Regions from separate parts of the Pectobacterium hainanensis genome, predicted to be linked through region 2. Evidence: predicted binding sites of a transcription regulator. Region 2 holds the regulator's gene; each other region holds the start of a gene.

Region 1 (2,277 bases), on a different contig from region 2:
CACTGCTGTCTTTTACCTGAGTTTTCCAGGCCGCACGGATTTGCTCAACCACTTCGTTCGGGATGGTCGCATAGTCCAGCGCAGTGGCTTGCTCGCCGCCTTTTTTGAACGCCCAGTCGAAGAATTTCAACACTTCAGCACCCTGCTCAGGCTTTTCCTGTTTGGTCTGAACCAGGATAAACGTGGTTGAGGTGATCGGCCATGCATCTGCGCCTTTCTGGTTAGTCAGGTCCTGAGCAAAAGATTTGCTCCAGTCGATTTCTTTAGCAGCATTACTAAAGCTTGCACCTGTCGGGCTAACCACTTTTCCATCAGCAGAAACCATCTTGGTGTAAGCCAAGTTGTTCTGTTTGGCGTAAGCGTATTCCACATAACCAATTGAACCAGGCAGACGCTGCACGAACGCCGCGATGCCATCGTTACCTTTACCACCCAGACCGGTTGGCCAGTTAACCGTAGAACCAGCGCCAACCTTTTCTTTCCACTCTGGGTTCACTTTCGCCAGATAGCTGGTGAATACAAAAGAGGTACCTGAACCATCAGCACGACGGACAACGGCAATGTCCTGATCCGGCAGTTTGGCATTCGGGTTCAGCTTGGTAATCGCAGGATCGTTCCATTTTTTAATTTTGCCCAGGTAGATATCACCCAGCGTTTTACCATCCAGCGTTAAATCGCCCGATTTGATGCCCGGAACGTTTACCGCCAGGACTACCCCACCAATAACGGTCGGGAACTGGAATAAACCATCCTGAGCTAATTTGTCATCAGCCAACGGCGCATCGGAGGCACCGAAATCTACCGTTTTCGCGATAATTTGTTTAACACCACCAGAAGATCCAATGCCTTGATAGTTAACTTTATTGCCGGTCTCTTTTTGGTAGGAATCCGCCCATTTAGCATAAACAGGCGCAGGGAATGTCGCACCGGCACCGGTGAGGTTAGCGGCAGCAAAAGCGGAAACCGCCATCAGAGAAAAGGTTGCCGCAACAACACTGGCAAGAGTGGTACGCATCAGTTTCATAATCCCTCCTGTGGGATACTCGACGTGTCGACGTAGAGCCGTTATCAATCAGAGTTGTCAAATCAGAGTGTAGTTTGCAGGAGGAAAAATAGGACAATTTAGTGACAGTAAAATGTACGCAATGTGACAGTTTTATGACAATGAGGCAGCATGCAGGAAAATTCAGGCATCACCAGCCAGAACACCTATTCTGACCGGTGAAGGAAAAACGTTAGTGAGTCTGGCTATGACTCAACAATTTGTAAATCGTATCCGGCTTGTAGCTATCGCCCTGATAATAAATCGCCCAATCGGTTATTCGCGATACATCAACAGTATAAACGCCACCTTCCTGCATATCCTCAACATAGAACGGATGATTGATTAATGTTCCCGTAACGGTCGAATCATGGATGTTTTCGGGTATAAACCACATGTGCTCGCGTTCTTCTCCCTCTTCGCCATGAGGGATGCCAAACTTCACCATAAAGCGCCATTCACTTTCGACTTCGACGGGTTTAGGGGCTTTTTTGAGTAGTTTAGCTAAAAAACCCGGCTTAGCCGGTTCGGCACTCACATGATAGTTTTTGAACATGTTGACGAAATAACGCCAGCGCAACTGTGCTTTACGTGACATTTCTGCCGTTTCCGCGTTCGTACGCCAGAACATGATGGCATTCTGCTCATCAAATCCCTTAAAGAACGTTTGCAGCACCGGATTTTCTTCGTTGGTACGAAACAACATACAGGAAGGTGCCTGATGCACGTCATCCCGATCGGCGCGATCGCCCAGAAACACGCCTTCCGGCGTTCCTTCCAGATCGTAACGCATCTCTTCCAGCGGCCGCAGTTGGTCAATCGGCGTGGATTGATTCACATGCCGCAACCCTTCTTCAAACGGTAATGCCACCAGATACTCATAGCCGCTGTCCGTTTGCCCGCACAGAATCGGTTCATTAAAGGTAATTTTCTGATTCTGAATGGCATTATTAACAAAACTTCTGAATAAATCCGGAATGCCATAATACGAATTCAGTGTTTCGGGAATGACTAATTCCGCTTCCGTCAGTCCGCATCGCGCCAGACCGTGCGAGTGAAACCAGAATGTGGTCGGCGGATCGTTCTCGGTGTCGTACACGGCATGAATGGTATACAGCGATTCAATTTCCGGCAGAACATCATCTTCCAGTTGGAAATTCAGCCATTCGCGGGTAAATACGTTACCCGCAGCAGACATATCGATGCCCAAGAGAAAATCCGGTACCACGGCACGC
Region 2 (2,277 bases):
TTCAAGTTGATGCATTTGGGTGATATCACGCACAACCATCAACAATTGACCTTCAGAGTAAGGCATCACGCGAAATTCGACATGATGGCCATTGTTCAATTGCTGCGTTAAAGGCTTGCTGAAATCCTGCTCTTTTAAATAATGAGTAAATTCGGGGTAACGCAGCAGGTTGAGGATATTCTGACCATTATCTTCCGGCCAACGAAAATTCAGTAAGTGCTGTGCCAGATGATTACACCAAAAGATCGTGCCCTCTTCAGTAGTGATGACAACCGCATCCGGCAGCGATTCTGCGCCACTACGAAACCGTTTGATCAAGAGCGCCAATTCGCGTCGACGTCGACGATTACGCAACTGCATCTGGTATAAACCGTAAAACAAAGGTTCCCAACTCCACCGGCCAGGTGGCGGCGTCATACTCCGGTCAACCCAAAGCCAATAGGAGAGCTTGAGCTGATTGTAAAAATTCCAGCCCAACACGGCCAAAACAGCCGTTAATAAAAACCAGGATAAATAACCGAAAATCAGCCCCAGTAAAAAAGCGGGCAGGCAAAAAAAAACCAGCTCCAATGCCAGCCTTTTCCATGATAGACGTTCTAGCACGTTAATGTTTCTCCGTTACGGCTACCTTTAGTAACGCGTTGAAAAACGGTATCCCGTTCCCCGAACGGTCTGTACCATTTTCTCATGACCACTAGTCTCTAGCGCTTTGCGCAACCGACGGATATGAACATCAACGGTACGATCTTCTACATAAACGTTAGTGCCCCAAACGTGATTCAGCAACTGTTCCCGGCTATAAACCCGCTCCGGATGTGTCATAAAGAAGTGCAACAACTTAAACTCGGTTGGCCCCATATCCAATGCGTGATCTTCCGTCGTTACGCGATGAGAAGTAGGATCAAGGCTCAACCCTCTCATTTCAATCACTTCCTCCACCGCCATCGGCGAAATACGGCGCATCACGGCTTTGATCCGAGCCACTAGCTCTTTAGGAGAAAAAGGCTTGGTAATGTAATCATCGGCCCCAACTTCAAGCCCTCGCACCCGGTCTTCCTCTTCACCGCGCGCGGTCAGCATCATCACGGGAATATCACGAGTCAGCGCTTCGCGCTTCATATGCTTGATAAATTGCAATCCGGAACCACCGGGCAACATCCAGTCCAGTAATACCAATTCAGGAAAAGGCTCTGAGAGCAACCTGATCGCACAGTCATAATCTTCAGCTTCAACTGGCTGATAGCCGTTCTGTTCCAAAACAAAGCAGACCATCTCACGAATCGGCGCTTCATCTTCTACGACCAAAATGCGTCTTGCCATGGTTAATCCTGTCGTTAGTCATCGTCGCTATTAGCATACGCCGAGCATTATGCGTCAGTTTTATGACACTTTTATGAAAAAATCGCCGGGAGCGATTTTCAGTGTTACGGAGTAACAACCCGCAGGACGAGCCCCATGGACGGAGCGATTTTCAATGTTACGGAGTAACAACCCGCAGGGCGAGCCCCACGGACGGGGCTATTTTCATCGTTACGGAGTAACAACAGGACTGAAATAGAATTCAAATTTCGAGCCGCTTTCCAAAAAAAAGTTTTCGCAACGACAGCCGTGACGATGACTGTTTATAATCGCCAATATGGCAATAGCAACCGTTCAGAGCGTTTCATGCGTATTATTCATACCGCCGACTGGCATTTAGGGCAGCATTTTTATACAAAAAGCCGTGCGGCCGAGCATCAGGCTTTCCTGAACTGGCTTATGACACAAGTCGAGCAGCATCAGGTGGATGCAGTAATAGTAGCAGGAGATATCTTTGATAACGGCACTCCCTCCAGCTATGCCAGAGAAATGTATTACCACTTTGTGGTTCAACTACAGCAAACAGACTGTCAGCTCGTTATTTTGGGGGGCAATCACGATTCGGTCGCGACCTTGAATGAATCGCGGGGTTTGTTAGCCTGTCTGAATACCCACGTGATCGCCAGTACAGACGGCGATCTCAATAAACAGCTTATTGTGCTCAAAAACCGTCAGCACCAACCCGGTGCCATACTCTGTGCGATTCCTTTTCTGCGCCCACGAGACCTGATGACCAGTCAGGCTGGGCAATCCGGCGAGGAAAAACAGCAAACATTACTTCACGCCATCGCCGATCATTACGAACAATGTTATCAACTGGCCTGCCAAAAACGTGACGAATTACAGTTATCACTTCCTATTATCGCCAGTGGTCACCTGACAACGGTGGGGGTCACCGCATCCGACGCTGTACGCGAT
Region 3 (2,277 bases), on a different contig from region 2:
ACCATGCTGATGATAATATTCCTGTAAATTGACAACGGCATCGCGGGTACGACTGATGTCATAGCCAGACGCGTTGATGTTGACAATAAAACCGGCAGGCGCGACACCGATCAGCACCAACATAATCAAACCGATACCTTTCTGACCGTCGTTGGCACCGTGAGAGAAACTCACCCCAATTGCCGACAGAATCAGCGCGGTACGCGTCCAGAATGGCGGTTTACGTTTACCATCCTGCTTCTCGCGATCGACAGGCGTCAGGTGCACACGCTTACGTTTTTTACTGTTATTCCAGAATCGACGCAACACCCACACCATCAGACCGGCCACGACCATCCCCACAATCGGCGAGAGCAGCAACGACAGGAAAATACTGATCATTTTCGGCACGTTCAACGCATCAACAACGGAGGTATCCGTCAGTAATGCATTCGTTAAGCCGATCCCAATAATGGAACCAATCAACGTGTGGGAACTGGAAGCAGGAAGACCAAAATACCATGTCCCCAAATTCCAAATGATGGCGGCCAGCAACATGGAAAACACCATCGCCAGACCATGCGCCGAACTGACATTCAGCAATAAATCCGTGGGAAGAAGGTGAACAATGGCGTAGGCAACACTCAGGCCACCCAGCAAGACACCGAAGAAATTAAAGATACCCGCCATCACAACGGCAAATTCTGCACGCATAGCGCGGGTGTAAATAACAGTGGCAACGGCGTTCGCAGTGTCGTGAAAACCGTTAATGGCTTCATACATCAGTACAAACAACAAAGCCAATATCAACATCAGGCCGGTGTAGTAATCAAGTCCGGCAAATAAATGTAGCATAAACGTTAGGCCATTTAGTGGTCATGAACGCGGCGCATTATCGGCGACAAGCAGGGGTGGGGAAAAGGGAAATATGACTTTTTTTTGACTTAGTATGTGATGAGGTATGATGCAAAAAGCATTTAATCAATAAAAATCAAATCATTATAGATTTTTACTAAAAGACGCAAATTGTTACGCTAGCACTCGCGTTATCCGGGCACTACAATCTACCGCCCTGTGGTTAATCATCAGCAGGAAAAACCAAGCCCTAAGCCATCAGGGCACGCCTTCATCGGAGAAAATATTGTGGAACAGTTCGACGTTGTCATTATTGGTGCCGGAGCGGCGGGGTTATTCTGCGCGGCGCAGGCAGGGCAGCGTGGACTGCGTGTGTTACTGCTCGATAATGGTAAAAAAGTCGGACGCAAAATTTTGATGTCCGGTGGGGGGCGCTGCAATTTTACCAATATGTATACCGAGCCTGCGGCTTATTTGTCGCAAAACCCCCATTTCTGCAAATCTGCACTGGCTCGATATACCCAGTGGGATTTCATCAGTCTGGTAAGCCGCTACCAAATCGCCTATCACGAAAAAACGCTGGGTCAGCTATTTTGTGATGATTCAGCCCAACAGATCGTCGATATGCTGGTGAAAGAATGCGAAGACGCCCATGTGACAATACGTTTGCGTAGCGAAATCACACAGGTAGAGAAAGTCGCTGAGGCTTTCACGTTGCAATTAGCCAATGGTGATACCGTGCAAGGTACATCGCTGGTGATTGCCAGCGGAGGACTGTCTATGCCAGGGTTGGGGGCGACGCCATTTGGCTACCAGCTCGCCCAAAGATTTGGGCTCAATGTTTTACCCACACGAGCCGCGCTGGTGCCATTTACATTACATAAGCCCCTACTTGAGCACTTACAAACGTTATCGGGCGTCTCGGTTCCTGCTTTGGTGACCGCTGAGAATAGCGTGACCTTCCGCGAGAATATTCTGTTTACGCATCGTGGCCTTTCTGGCCCAGCAATACTGCAACTCTCCAGTTATTGGCAGCCCGGTGAATTTGTCTCCATCAATTTGCTTCCCGATCGGAATTTGAGCACGCTACTGGATGACGAACGCATAGCCCACCCCAATCAGAGCCTGAAAAACACGCTGGCACAGTGGCTTCCCAAAAGGTTGGTTGAATGTCTACAAACATTGGGGCAACTGCCAGATGTCACACTGAAGCAATTGAACCTCGCTTCACAGCAGCAGATTACAAGCAACATCCAACAATGGCGGGTGCAACCTAACGGTACAGAAGGCTATCGGACTGCGGAAGTTACGCTGGGCGGTGTAGACACACACGAGTTGTCCTCCAAAACCATGCAAGCCAATAAGGTTCCAGGGCTTTACTTTATCGGTGAAGTCGTCGACGTGACCGGCTGGCTCGGCGGCTACAATTTCCAATGGGCATGG

Evidence for each region. The regulator PhoB, encoded in region 2, activates phosphate uptake and scavenging genes when phosphate is short. The targets are predictions, from matches to a motif close to CTGTCATAAAACTGNCNNAT.
Region 1: a site for PhoB is predicted at 1,146-1,165, ahead of pstS (phosphate ABC transporter substrate-binding protein PstS). Genes of this name have one in related genera too.
Region 3: a site for PhoB is predicted at 906-925, ahead of pitA (inorganic phosphate transporter PitA). Genes of this name have one in related genera too.

What each region holds. Positions count from the first base shown of each region.
Region 1 is NZ_JBJYIN010000011.1:48,830-51,106, reverse strand. Features, by position in the region: gene pstS (phosphate ABC transporter substrate-binding protein PstS) at 1-1,024, opposite strand, end outside; gene ACKPVM_RS12600 (DUF4026 domain-containing protein) at 1,236-2,277, opposite strand, start outside.
Region 2 is NZ_JBJYIN010000014.1:74,483-76,759, reverse strand. Features, by position in the region: gene phoR (phosphate regulon sensor histidine kinase PhoR) at 1-603, opposite strand, end outside; gene phoB (phosphate response regulator transcription factor PhoB) at 631-1,320, opposite strand; gene sbcD (exonuclease subunit SbcD) at 1,666-2,277, shown strand, end outside.
Region 3 is NZ_JBJYIN010000010.1:35,693-37,969, reverse strand. Features, by position in the region: gene pitA (inorganic phosphate transporter PitA) at 1-834, opposite strand, end outside; gene ACKPVM_RS11775 (BaiN/RdsA family NAD(P)/FAD-dependent oxidoreductase) at 1,123-2,277, shown strand, end outside.